Regions from separate parts of the Xanthobacter sp. DMC12 genome, predicted to be linked through region 2. Evidence: riboswitches for the same ligand, from Rfam matches in the RefSeq annotation. Region 2 holds a riboswitch; the other holds the start of a gene.
The links. Region 2 has a riboswitch for glycine ahead of gcvT (glycine cleavage system aminomethyltransferase GcvT). Riboswitches for the same ligand answer to the same signal wherever they lie in the genome.
Positions count from the first base shown of each region.

Region 1: another riboswitch for glycine. It lies ahead of ACT535_RS06810 (D-amino acid dehydrogenase); the one in region 2 lies ahead of gcvT (glycine cleavage system aminomethyltransferase GcvT).

Region 1 is NZ_JBQUYZ010000001.1:1,462,493-1,469,276, forward strand. Features, by position in the region: gene ACT535_RS06785 (ABC transporter permease) at 1-530, shown strand, start outside; gene ACT535_RS06790 (cupin domain-containing protein) at 599-952, shown strand; gene ACT535_RS06795 (2-hydroxyacid dehydrogenase) at 981-1,907, shown strand; gene ACT535_RS06800 (NAD-dependent succinate-semialdehyde dehydrogenase) at 1,919-3,412, shown strand; gene ACT535_RS06805 (tartrate dehydrogenase) at 3,447-4,520, shown strand; glycine riboswitch at 5,121-5,223, shown strand; glycine riboswitch at 5,225-5,339, shown strand; gene ACT535_RS06810 (D-amino acid dehydrogenase) at 5,403-6,695, shown strand.
Region 2 is NZ_JBQUYZ010000005.1:108,390-115,173, reverse strand. Features, by position in the region: gene ACT535_RS18330 (OsmC family protein) at 1-32, opposite strand, end outside; gene gcvH (glycine cleavage system protein GcvH) at 54-425, opposite strand; gene gcvT (glycine cleavage system aminomethyltransferase GcvT) at 428-1,594, opposite strand; glycine riboswitch at 1,792-1,894, opposite strand; gene ACT535_RS18315 (lysine--tRNA ligase) at 2,067-3,743, shown strand; gene ACT535_RS18310 (SDR family NAD(P)-dependent oxidoreductase) at 4,134-4,877, opposite strand; gene ACT535_RS18305 (VOC family protein) at 4,915-5,331, opposite strand; gene purF (amidophosphoribosyltransferase) at 5,404-6,784, opposite strand, start outside.

The sequences.
Region 1 (6,784 bases), on a different contig from region 2:
TCTCCACGTCGCGCCTCGTGCGCAGCCTGCAGGTGGTGCTGCTCCTGCCGCTCGTCGTGCCCATCGTCATCACCGCCGTCGGCGTCTTCCTCGTCTATGCCAACGTCGGACTGCTCGCGACCATGAGCGGGCTCATCCTCGCCAACGTCATGCTCGGCCTGCCGTTCGTCATCATCTCGGTGCTGACAGGCTTGAGGAAGTTCGATCCGGCGCAGGAGATGGTCTCCCGCAGCCTCGGCATGAACCGGCTGCGCACCTTCTTCATCGTAACGCTGCCGCAGATCCGCCCGAGCGTCATCTCCGGCCTGCTGTTCGCCTTCATCTCGGCGCTGGACGAGACAGTGGTCGCCATCTTCGTCTCGGGCGGCGAGAATCAGACGCTGACCAAGCGCATGTTCACGGCGCTGCGCGACGAGATCGACCCGACGATTGCGTCCATCAGCACGCTGTTGACGGCGGTGTCCTTCCTGATGGTGATCCTCGTCGCCCTGAGCGCCCGCACGGCGCCGCGCAAGAACGCCGACGCCTGACCTCCCCTATTGGCCGCAGGACGACCGGCCCCCGCCGGCGTCCCATCCTGCTGCCCGGAACCACGACCATGAGCAACCTCATCGCCTTCGACCTCGCCGCGCCCGGAACGCCGCGCGAAAGCAAGCCGGCACCGGACCGGCTGATCGCCGGCGACCCGAGCTACAAGACCTGGGAAATCGCGGCAGCCGGCCACAGGGACATCCGCACCGGCATCTGGGAGGCGACGCCCGGCGTCACGCGCTCCATCAAGGGCGAGACCTGGGAATATTGCACGATCCTCTCCGGCGTGGTCGTGTTGACGGAGGATGGCGGCGCCCCACGCCGCTTCTGCGCCGGCGACACCTTCGTGCTGCGGCCGGGCTTCGTCGGAACCTGGGAAACGCTGGAGACCGTACGCAAGCTGTGGGTCGCCGTTTCCTGAACCCACTCAAGTACATCAGGCTTCACCCATGGCACTCCTCTACATGGCCGATCCCGCCCGGGGCGAGATCTGGCGCCGGCTGATCGGCGAAATGGCACCGGATATCGACGTGCGCATCTGGCCCGACATGGGAGACCCGGCCGACATCCGCTGGGTCGCCGTCTGGGACGTGCGGGTGGATCTCGCCGCAACGTTTCCGAACCTCGAAGTGATCTTCTCCACCGGGGCCGGCGTGGACCACCTCGACCTCACCCGCATCCCGCCCCGCATTCCCGTGGTGCGCATGGTGGAGCCCGGCATCGTGGAGGGCATGGTCGAGTACGTGACCATGGCCGTCCTGGCGCTTCACCGCGACCTGCCGACCTATATCGACCAGCAGAAGCGGCACCTCTGGGCGCAGCATTATGAAACGCCGGCAGCGCAACGGCGCGTCGGGATCATGGGGCTCGGCTCGCTGGGACAGGCGGCGCTCGGCCCGCTCGCGGCCTTCGGCTTTCCGCTGGCGGGCTGGAGCCGCTCGCCCCGGGATATCCCGAAGGTGGAGACCTTCGCGGGCGAGGCCGGGCTCTCCCCGTTCCTCGCACGCACCGACATCCTCGTCTGCCTTCTGCCGCTCACCGCCGAGACGCGGGGCATTCTCGATGCGCGGCTGTTCGCGCGGCTGCCGGTGGGCGCCCGGATCGTCAATGCGGGCCGCGGTGGCCATCTGGTGGCCGAGGATCTGGTCGCCGCCCTCGATGCCGGCACCCTCTCGGGCGCGGTGCTCGATGTGACGGAGCCGGAGCCGCTGCCGCCGGAGCATCCGTTCTGGAGCCATCCCCGCATCCTGCTGACGCCCCACGTCGCGAGCCTCACCCGGCCTGAGACCGCCGTGGTCAGCCTGCTCGAAAATCTCCGCCGCCACGCCGCAGGCGAGCCGATGGTCGGCCTCGTCGAACGCAGCCGCGGCTATTGAAAGTCTCGCCCATGTCTCTCGCCGCTGAACACGTCCTCAACCTCGCCGACCCGAGCCTCCTCGTCCAAGCGGCGTTCATCGGCGGGCAGTGGTGCGCCGCCGATGACGGCGCGACGCTCGCCGTGGAGGATCCCGCCACCGGCCGGACCGTGGGCACCGTTCCGGCCTGCGGCGCGGCCGAGACGCGGCGTGCCATCGAGGCGGCTGAGACCGCATTCCGTTCCTGGCGCGCGGTGCCGGCGGCGGAGCGCGCGCGCCTTCTGGAGCGCTGGAACGACCTGATCCTCGCCAACACCGCCGACCTCGCACGGATCATGACGGCCGAGCAGGGCAAGCCCCTCGCCGAGGCGGAAGGGGAAGTGCGCTACGGCGCCTCCTTCGTGAAGTGGTTCGCGGAGGAAGCGCGGCGCATCTACGGCCGCACCATCCCCGCGCCCGGGGCCGACCGGCGCATCCTGATGCTGGAAGAGCCCATCGGCGTCACCGCCGCCATCACGCCGTGGAATTTCCCCATCGCGATGATCACCCGCAAATGCGCGCCGGCCCTCGCCGCCGGCTGCACCATGGTCATCAAGCCGTCGGAGCTGACCCCATTCTCCGCCCTGGCTGTGGTGAAGCTCGCCGAGCGGGCCGGCATTCCCGCCGGAGTCATCTCCGTGGTGACGGGCCTGCCGGCCGCCATCGGCGATGAACTCACCTCGAACCCCGCGATGCGCAAGATCTCCTTCACCGGCTCAACCCGAGTCGGCGCCCATCTCATGCGCGCCTCGGCGGGGACGCTGAAGAAGCTGAGCCTCGAACTCGGCGGCAATGCGCCCTTCATCGTCTTCGACGATGCAGACCTCGACCTCGCGGTGGAGGGGGCCATGGCCTCCAAATTCCGCAATGCCGGACAGACCTGCGTGTGCGCCAACCGCATCCTGGTGCAGGCCGGCATCCATGATGCCTTCGTCGCCCGTCTCGGCGCGCGGATCGCGGCACAGAAGGTCGGCCCCGGCACGGCGCCCGGCGTCGCCATCGGTCCGCTCATCAACCGCGCCGCCGCCGAAAAGGTGCATGCGCACGTCGCCGATGCGCTGGCCAAGGGTGCGCGCGTGGCGCAGCAGGCCGACACGTCCTGTGCGGACGGAAACTTCGTCGCGCCCCTCCTCCTCACCGGTGCCACCACCGACATGCGCCTCGCCAACGAGGAGACCTTCGGCCCCGTCGCCCCGGTGTTCCGGTTCGAGACCGAGGCGGAGGCAATCGCCATCGCCAACGGCACGCCCTACGGCCTCGCCGCCTATTTCTTCACCGAGGACATGCACCGCGCCTGGCGGGTCGGCGAGGCGCTGGAATTCGGCATGGTCGGGCTCAACACCGGCGCCATCTCCATGGAGGTCGCGCCCTTCGGCGGCGTGAAGCAGTCCGGGCTTGGCCGGGAGGGCGGCTACCTCGGCATCGCCGAATATCTGGAGCCCAAGGCCTTCCACATGGGCGGGCTGCGCCTCACGGCCGCCGTCTGACCCCAATCTCCCACATATCGCAGGAAACGTGACCATGGCCGCAAGACACTATCGCATCGCCGTCATCCCCGGAGACGGCATCGGCAAGGAAGTGATGCCCGAGGGCGTGCGCGTGCTGGAGAAGGCGGCGGCGCTCTATGGCTTCAGCCTCGATCTCGCCTGGCACGACTTCGCCTGCTGCGACTACTACGCCCGCCACGGCGAGATGATGCCGGCGGATTGGAAGGATCGGGTCGGCACATCCGACGCCATCCTGTTCGGCGCGGTGGGCTGGCCGGACACGGTGCCGGACCATGTCTCGCTCTGGGGCTCGCTGCTCCAGTTCCGGCGCGAGTTCGACCAGTATGTGAACCTCCGCCCGGTGCGGCTGATGCCGGGCGTGCCCTGTCCCCTCGTCGGGCGCAAGCCGGGCGACATCGACTTCTGGGTGGTGCGCGAGAACACGGAGGGCGAATACACCTCCATCGGTGGGCGCATGTATCCCGGCACGCCCCGCGAGCTGGTGATTCAGGAAACCGTCATGTCGCGCCACGGCGTGGACCGGGTGCTGAAATTCGCGTTCGAGCTGGCCATGCGGCGGCCCAACAGGCACCTGACCTCGGCCACCAAGTCCAACGGCATCGCAATCACCATGCCCTATTGGGACGAGCGGGTGGAAGCGATGGCGGCGACCTATCCGGAGGTGCGCACCGACAAGTACCACATCGACATCCTCACCGCGCAGTTCGTGCTGCATCCGGACCGGTTCGACGTGGTGGTCGCTTCCAACCTGTTCGGCGACATCCTCTCCGATCTCGGCCCCGCCTGCACCGGCACCATCGGCATCGCGCCCTCCGGCAACATCAATCCAGACCGCACCTTCCCCTCGCTGTTCGAGCCGGTCCACGGGTCCGCCCCGGATATCGCCGGAAAGGGCATCGCCAATCCGGTGGGCCAGATCTGGTCGGCGGCCATGATGCTCGAGCATCTCGGGGAAATGGACGCCGCCGCGGCCATCGAGCGGGCCATCGAGCAGGTGCTGGCCGATCCTGCGGGGCGCACGGCCGACATCGGCGGAACCGCCAACACGCTCAGCTGCGGAAAGGCGATCGCCGATGCCCTCGCGTGAGCAGAAATTTCTCCGCACCGTTCGGGTTTCCGGACGGTGCGGAGAAAAGCTATCCCAGGTCAATCAGGCGTGCGGGGAAAGGCGCTTCTCCGGGCGGTTGCCGCTTGCATCTTCGCTGATAGTCTCCATCGCGTGTGGTGCGTTGGGTAGAGTCCTTTCTGCTTAGGTTGAATGAACCTGAGCATCGGACTTACCTCGATCACTTTCACAGAAAGCGATTTGCCTCAAGCATCGGATCGCGATGCTTGAGGCGCGTGGTCTCGCAAGTCGTTGGTGTTCGGCGCTGGCAGCCCCGAACACCTGCTCCACCTTCATGAAAGTCGCCCCCCTGCAGCGGTGTGAAGCAGCCTGACTTCGGCCGCTAAGGTGACGAGTGTGACCTGAGACCGTCTTCTCCTCCGGTTAGAAGAAAGTCCGAGGGTTGATTTGAAGCGCCCCCCATTTCTAGGCTATCCGGAGCTGGAAAATTCCGGGGTCAGGGGCTCAGGTCAAGTGGAATGGGCCGGTGCCGGGATGACCAGCATCTTTGATAAATGTCTTTCCGCCTCACGCGAGCTCTTGAGCATGTCGTGATTGTGTGCAATTGGTCATGCGTCTGATAATGATTATGCGGGAGAGATCGACAGTCCTCCTGGGCACATGTCGGCGCCGACGGAGCAACCCCCCAAGGAAACTCTCAGGCATAAAGGACCGCATAATCAGGACGATCTGGAGAGAGGCGCCGCCCGGTCGGCGAGCGCCCACCGAAGGGGAAGCCCGAATGACGGCCTTAGTGCGCCGTCCAACTCGGGGCGAGCTCTCAGGTACCGAGACAGATTGGGGACGGTCGGCTGGATGCCAGAGGCATCCATGTCATGTAGTCCTCAAGCGCGGGAGAGCCCCATGCGCAATATTGCCGTCATTGGAGCTGGTATAACCGGTATTACCACCGCTTATGCCCTGAGTGAGCGTGGGTACGACGTCACCGTCATAGATCGTCAGCGCTACGCGGCGATGGAAACATCCTTCGCTAACGGAGGGCAGCTTTCAGCCTCCAATTCTGAAGTCTGGAATTCCTGGGCAACTGTGCTTAAAGGCATCAAGTGGATGTTCAGGCAGGATGCGCCGCTGCTGATGAACCCCACGCCTTCCTGGCACAAGTATTCCTGGATGGCTGAGTTTCTGGCCAATATCCCAAATTATAGAGCGAACACCATCGAGACCACTCGCCTCGCCATCCTGGCCCGCGACTACATGTTCTACATGGCGAAGCGTGAGGGCATAGATTTCAATCTCGAAAAGCGCGGCATTCTGCATATCTATCGAGACAAATCCGGCTTCGATGCGGCTTCCCGTGCCGGTGCGCTCTATACGCAAGGTGGGCTGTCGCGGCGAGCGCTAGGTCCCGCCGAGATCCATGAGATCGAGCCAACCCTCCATGGAAAATATTACGGCGGATTCTTCACGGAATCAGACTCAACTGGAGATATTCATCTATTCACACGCGGCCTCGCAAAAGCTTGCCGGCGCCGTAACGTCCGTTTCATCCATGACGCGGCTGTAGACTCAGTCAGGCATTCTTTTCAGGGCGCCCGACCTCGTATCGACATTTCGCTCACGATTGCCCCAGCGGATGAAGTTGGGCGCGCTATCTACGAGAGCCATAGCTTCGATGCTGTCGTGGTGTGTGCAGGCGTAGGCTCACGGGCAATTGGTGTTCAGTTGGGTGATCGTGTGAACGTCTATCCGGTGAAGGGCTATTCCATCACCGTGATGCTTGATGATGAGGCCAGCCAGAATGGGGCGCCCTGGGTGAGCCTGCTCGACGACCAGGCCAAGATTGTTACAAGCCGCCTAGGGAAAGATCGCTTTCGCGTTGCTGGGACAGCTGAGTTTAACGGTGAGAACCGCGACATTCGTGCGGATCGCATTCATCCTCTAGTGGAGTGGACACGGAAGCTGTTTCCGGGGGCGTCCACGGCGCGGGTGGTGCCTTGGGCCGGTCTGCGTCCAATGATGCCGGACATGATGCCTCGCGTCGGACCCGGCAAGCGGCTTGGCGTGTTCTACAACACGGGCCATGGGCATCTCGGCTGGACCCTGTCAGCTGCGACTGCTCAGATGATCGCTGAGACGGTGGCCATTGATATTCCGCTGGAACCGTCCTCGCCAATGCGCAGCATCTCGGCGCAGTAGCGCGCAACGGCGGTTCAAACTGCTCCCGCTTAAGTCATCAGGTGCGTTTTTGTCTTAGAACGACTTAGGCATATTGATGGGGTGAGAGT
Region 2 (6,784 bases):
CGGACGGTGGCAATGGGGGTGTCGTCGCTCATGGTGTCCGCCTCCCGGCGCGCTCAGAGGGTGTCGAGGAAGGCCTTGTAGGCGGCCTCGTCCATCAGCTCGGACACTTCGGCGGGGTTGGAGAGCTTCAGCTTCAGGAACCAGCCCTTGCCCTCGGCATCCTCGTTCACGAGGCCGGGGGCGCCTTCCAGCTCGGAATTCACCTCCACCACCTCGCCGGAGATGGGGGCATAGACCTCGCTCGCGGCCTTCACGCTCTCGACGACGGCGGCTTCCTTGCCCTTCTCCACCGCCTTGCCGATCTCGGGAAGCTCCACGAACACCACGTCGCCGAGCTGGCCCTGGGCGTAGTCGGAGATGCCGACCACCGCCACGTCGCCGTCGATGCGGACGTATTCGTGGTCCTTGGTGTAGCGCACACTCATGGTCAGCCCCCGGTTTTCTGCTTGCGCGCGTAGCGCGTGGGTACGAAGGGAAGGGCGGTGACGACGGCGGGCAGGGCCTTGCCGCGCACCAGAATGTCGAGGCGCGTGCCGGGCGCGGCGAGCGCGGGCGGCACATAGCCCATGGCGATGGGCGCCTGCAGCGTCGGGGCGAAGCCGCCCGAGGTGACGCGGCCGACGACTTCTCCATTGGAGGCGATCTCCGCGCCCTCGCGGGCGGGGGCGCGGCCCTCCAGCCTCAGGCCCACGCGCACGCGGGCGGGGCCTTCCGCCAACTCGCGCTGCACGCGCTCGGCGCCGGGAAAGCCGCCCTCAAGCCGCCGCCGCTTCTGGATGGACCAGTTGAGCGCCGCCTCAATGGGGGAGGTGGAGAGATCGATGTCGTGGCCATAGAGGCAGAGGCCGGCTTCCAGCCTGAGACTGTCCCGGGCACCGAGGCCGATGGCCTTCACCTCCGGCTCGGCCAGCAGCGCCGCCCAGAGGGCGGGGGCATCTTCCGCCGCGACGGAAATCTCGTAGCCGTCCTCACCGGTATAGCCGGAGCGGGAGACCTCCACCGGAACGCCGTCGAAGGCGAGGGGGAGGGCGGTCATGAAGTCGAGGTCCGCCGCCTCGGGGCAATGGCGGGCCATCACCGTCGCGGCTTCTGGCCCTTGCAGGGCGAGGAGGGCCCGCTCGGGGCGCTGCACCAGCTTCACGGTGTCGGGCAGGTGGGCTTCGATGTGGGCGAAGTCGTCACCCTTGCAGGCGGCATTGACCACGAGGATCAGCGTGCCGTCAGCGGCGGGGTCCGCCGGGCGGGTGGCCATGAAGTCGTCGCGGATGCCGCCGTCTTCGGCGGTCAATTGCGAATAGCGCTGCTTGCCGGGCGCAAGGTTCACGAAATCCGCCGGGGCGAGGGCTTCCAGCGCCTGCGCGGTGGTCTCGTGGTCCGGGCCGACGAGGAGCGCCTGTCCCATGTGGGAGACGTCGAACAGGCCGGCGTGGGTGCGGGTCCAATTGTGCTCCGCGAGGATGCCCTCGGGATACTGGACCGGCATGAGATAGCCCGCGAACGGCACCATGCGGGCACCGAGGGCGCCATGGGCGGCGCAGAGCGGGGTTTCGAGCAGAGGCTCGGTGTCGGAATGCGAATCAGGGGATGAGGCCAAGAGGGACTCCCGGACGAACAGCGCCAATTTCCGGGCCTGCCGAACCCCCGTTCCCGGTGGTCCTGCGCGGCCCGCGCGGCGCCCCCTCTGTCTGCCGACCTGAGAGATTTCACCGCGCCTCGTGGAAGGGCACGGCTTACTCCTTCGGTGAGCCCCGCCGCGCCTTAAAGGCTTGGCCGGACTGCTTTCCAGAGTTTCGTCCCCCTGCGGCCCTTTTTGCCTGAGCGGTTCCGGGGCGGTTGCGCCTTCGGCGCCGGCACGCCTCCCCATGAGGCCGCCGGTCTCTCCCGCAGGGATCGTCCGATGTCTTGCGCTCCTTTTGCCCTTTTCGCCGGGGCATCCGGAACGCGGCTGCAGCATAGGCGTTTGCCGCCCGGCGTCAACGCAAGAGCCGGCGAGGGTAGGGAAGGCGCCCCGCGTTGACGCCGGGCGGCTGCATTCCTAAGTTCGCGCTCCTTTTCCGGAGCCTGTCATGTCCTCGTCCGAAGCCTCGCCTGCGCCCGTCGATCCCACCCAGCTCGCCGCCGAGCTGAAGGCGGTCGCGGAAACGGCCAACGCCTGGCCGTTCGAGGAAGCGCGCAAGCTGGTGGAGCGGCTGAAGAAGCGGCCCAAGGACGAGGTGCTGTTCGAGACCGGCTACGGCCCCTCGGGCCTGCCGCACATCGGCACCTTCGGCGAGGTGGCGCGCACCACCATGGTGCGCCACGCGTTCCGCATCCTCACCGAAGACAAGGTGAAGACGCGCCTCCTGTGCTTCTCCGACGACATGGACGGGATGCGCAAGATCCCCGAGAACGTGCCGGACCCGGTGGCGCTGCGCCCCTATCTCCAGATGCCGCTCACCAAGGTGCCGAACCCCTTCGGCGGCGACTATCCGAGCTTTGGCGCGCACAACAACGCCATGCTCCGGCGCTTCCTCGACACCTTCGGCTTCGACTACGAATTCGCCAGCGCCACCGAATACTATTTTTCCGGCAAGCTCGACGCGGTGCTGCTGAAGGCCGCCGAGAAGTATGACGAGATCATGGCCGTCATGCTGCCCACGCTGGGCGAGGAGCGGCAGGCGACCTATTCGCCCTTCCTTCCCATTTCGCCCACTTCGGGCCGCGTGCTCTACGTGCCGCTGAAGAATGTGGACGCCAAGGCCGGCACCATCACCTTCGACGATGAGGACGGCACGGAGACCACGCTGCCCGTCACCGGCGGCAAGGTGAAGCTGCAGTGGAAGCCGGATTTCGGCGCCCGCTGGGCCGCGCTCGACGTCGATTTCGAGATGTTCGGCAAGGATCACCAGACCAACGCGCCGATCTACGACAAGATCTGCCAGATCCTCGGCGGCACCGCGCCGGAGCATTTCGTCTATGAGCTGTTCCTGGACGAGAAGGGCCAGAAGATCTCCAAGTCGAAGGGCAATGGTCTCACCATCGACGAGTGGCTGACCTATGCGAGCCCGGAGAGCCTGGCGCTCTACATGTTCCAGTCGCCCCGCTCGGCGAAGAAGCTGCACTTCGACGTGATCCCGAAGGCGGTTGACGAGTATTTCAACTTCCTCGCCCGCTATTCCCAGCAGGACTGGAAGCTCCGCTTCGGCAACCCGGTCTATCACATCCATGCCGGCAACCCGCCGGACGTGGACATGCCGGTGTCGTTCACCATGCTCCTCAACCTCGCCTCGGCCTCCAACACGGAGGACGAGAGCGTTCTGTGGGGCTTCCTGAAGCGCCATGTGCCCGGCGTGTCGGACCAGACGCACCCCAAGCTGCACGAGCTGGTGGGCTATGCGGTGCGCTACTTCCATGATTTCGTGAAGCCCAACAAGGTCTTCCGCACCCCCGACGAGGTGGAGCGCGACTCCCTCGCCAAGCTCGACGCGGCGCTGGCCGCGCTGCCGGCCGGCGCGAGCGCGGACGACATCCAGACCGTGCTCTACGACGTGGCGCGCCCCATCCCTCGCTACCAGGACCTCAAGGCCAAGGGCGCCACGCCCGAGCGGCCGGGCGTCTCGGTGGAGTGGTTCAACACGCTCTATCAGGTGCTCCTCGGCCTCGAACGCGGCCCCCGCTTCGGCTCCTTCGTCGCCATCTACGGGGTGGCGGAGACGCGGGAATTGATCCGCAAGGCGCTGGCGGGAGAGCTGGCGGCGGCGTGAGGGGGGAGCGCTTCGACCGCTGGCGGTTTTCCTCCCGCCGTCGCCCTCCGGCTTGACCGGAGGGCCCATGGCGCGGCCGGGCGGGCGCCGCCGGATTCCGCTCCCGTCACGCTGCCATCTGCGCTTTCGGCGGGATGGGTGCTCCGGTCAAGCCGGAGCACGACGGCATTTTTCGGCCGGCATCGCTCGCGCCATCGTCATGGCCGGTCTTGTCCCAACACCGCCGTCGCCCTCCGGCTCGACCGGAGGGCCCATGGCGCGGCTGGGCGCACGCCGCCGGATTTCGCTCCCGTCACGCTGTCATCTGCGCTTTCGGCGCGATGGATGCTCCGGTCAAGCCGGAGCACGACGGCAGTTTGGGCGCGACGACAGCCGCCCCTCCAAGCCCCCCTACGCCGGCATCTGGAAGCTGAGCAGCTTCTTCTGCGGGAAGTCGTAGAGCTTGCCGGTTTCCATGAAGGTGGGCAGGCACAAAGGCAGGATGGCCTCGGCCGCCTCTTCGGGGGCGGGGAGGGTGGATGGGTCTTCGCCGGGGAAGGCCTTGGCGCGCATCAGGGTGCGGATGGGGCCGGGGTTGAAGAGGTTGACCTTCAGATTGCCCGAGACGCTTTCGTCCGCCCAGGTGCGGGCCATCACTTCGAGGCCCGCCTTGGTGATGGCATAGGGCCCCCAATAGGCGCGCGCCTTGCTGGCCGCGCCGGAGGTGACCACCACCGCCCGGCCCGCCGGGGAGAGCTTCAGCAGTGGGTCGAAGGAGCGCACGCAGCGCCAGTTGGCGGTGAGGTTCACCGCGATCGTGTCCTCCCAGTCCTTCGGGAAGACGTGGCCGAGCGGCGAGAGCGGGCCGAGCACGCCGGCATTGGCCACATAGATGTCGAGCCGGCCATAGCGCTCGTAGAGCGCGCCGCCGAGGCGGTCGATGCCCTCGGAATCCTTGAGGTTCAGCGGCACCAGCGTGGCGCTGCCGCCCACGGCGCGGATGGCGTCGTCCACCTCCTGCAGCCCGCCTTCCGAGCGGCCGACGCACACCACATGCGCCCCGGCTTTCGCCAGCGCCACCGCGGTGGCGGCGCCGATGCCGCGGGTGGCGCCGGTGACGAGGGCGATCTTTTCGGCAAGCGGCCGGTCGGTCACGGTCGGATGTCCTTTTCCTTGGGGGCGCGGCGCTGGCTCAGCCCGCGGCCCGGATCTCCACCGAGGGCGCGGAGCGCTCGGCCGGCCCGTGATACACCGCCTCGATGTTGTTGCCATCGGGGTCGAGCACGAAGGCGGCGTAATAATCCGCGTGATAGGGGCGCAGCCCCGGCCCGCCATTGTCCGTGCCGCCGGCGGCGAGTGCCGCCTCATAGAAGCGCTGCACGGTGTCCCGGTCCGGCGCCTGGAAGGCGATGTGGGCGCGGCCGGTGAGGGGCTCACCCACGCTCACGCACAGCTCGTCCGCGAAGAAGAAGCCCTCGGCATCGAGGATCTCCACGCCGAGCACCTCCATCACCGCGCCGTAGAAGCGGCGCGCGGGGGCGATGTCGCGGACGACGAGCTGGATGTGATCGATGAGCCGGCCGCGCTGCCAGCTGTTCATTTCAACCATGCGGCGTCTCCTTCCGTTACGGCAGCTTTATGCTGCCGCTCCGGAGACGCCGCAAGGTGAAGAGGAGTTCCCTCAGCTCGCTTCGGCGAGCAGGGAGAGCTGCTGCTGGCCCACGGCACCGGCCTTGTCCGTGAGGGGGGTGGGATAGTCGCCGGTGAAGCAGTGGTCGGTGAACTGCGGCTTCACCGGGTCGCGCCCCTCGAAGCCCATGGCGCGGTAGACGCCGTCCACCGACAGGAAGGCCAAGGAATCCGCGCCGATGTAGCGGCGCATGCCTTCCAGATCATGGGTGGCGGCGAGCAGCTTGTCCCGGTCTGGCGTGTCGATGCCGTAATAGTCCGGGTGGGTGATGGGCGGGGAGGCGATGCGGAAATGCACCTCCTTGGCGCCGGCATCGCGCATCATCTGCACGATCTTCACCGAGGTGGTGCCGCGCACGAGGCTGTCGTCCACGAGGACGATGCTCTTGCCCTCCACCACCGAACGGTTGGCGGAATGCTTCATGCGCACGCCCTGGTCGCGGATGGATTGGGTGGGCTGGATGAAGGTGCGGCCGACGTAGTGGTTGCGGATGATGCCCAGCTCGTAGGGGATGCCCGAGGTCTGGGAGAAGCCGATGGCGGCCGGCACGCCGGAATCCGGCACGGGGACGATCACGTCCGCATGGGCCGGGCTTTCGGTGGCCAGCACGCGGCCCATGTTCTTGCGCACCTGGTAGACGGAGCGCCCGCCCACCACGGAATCCGGCCGGGCGAAATAGATGTACTCGAAGATGCAGGGGCGCGGCGCCATCTCCGGGAACGGCTTGAAGGACTGCACGCCCTCCTCGTCGATCACGATGACCTCGCCGTTCTCGATGTCGCGCACATAGCGCGCGCCGATGATGTCGAGGGCGCAGGTCTCGGAGGCGAGGATGGGGGAGCCGTCCAGCGAGCCCAGCACCAGCGGGCGGATGCCGAGGGGGTCGCGGGCGCCGATGAGCTTCTTGTTGGTGAGCGCCACCAGCGAATAGGCGCCTTCCAGCGTGCGGATGGCGTCGATGAAGCGGTCCACGAAGCGCGGCTTGCGCGAGCGCGCCACGAGATGGAGGATCACCTCGGTGTCCGTGGTGGACTGGGTGATGGCGCCCTCGCGCACCAGTTGGCGGCGCAGGGTGAGGCCGTTGGTGAGGTTGCCGTTGTGGCCCACGGCGAAGCCGCCCGCGTCCAGCTCGGCGAACAAAGGCTGCACGTTGCGCAGCAGGGTCTCGCCGGTGGTGGAGTAGCGCACATGGCCCACCGCGCTGTCGCCGGGCAGGCGGGCGATGACGGCGGCGTCGGAGAACGCGTCGCCCACAAGGCCGAGGCGGCGCTCGGAGTGGAAGCGGCGGCCGTCATAGGAGACGATGCCGGCGGCTTCCTGTCCGCGATGCTGGAGGGCGTGGAGGCCGATGGCGGTGATGGCCGCGGCCTCG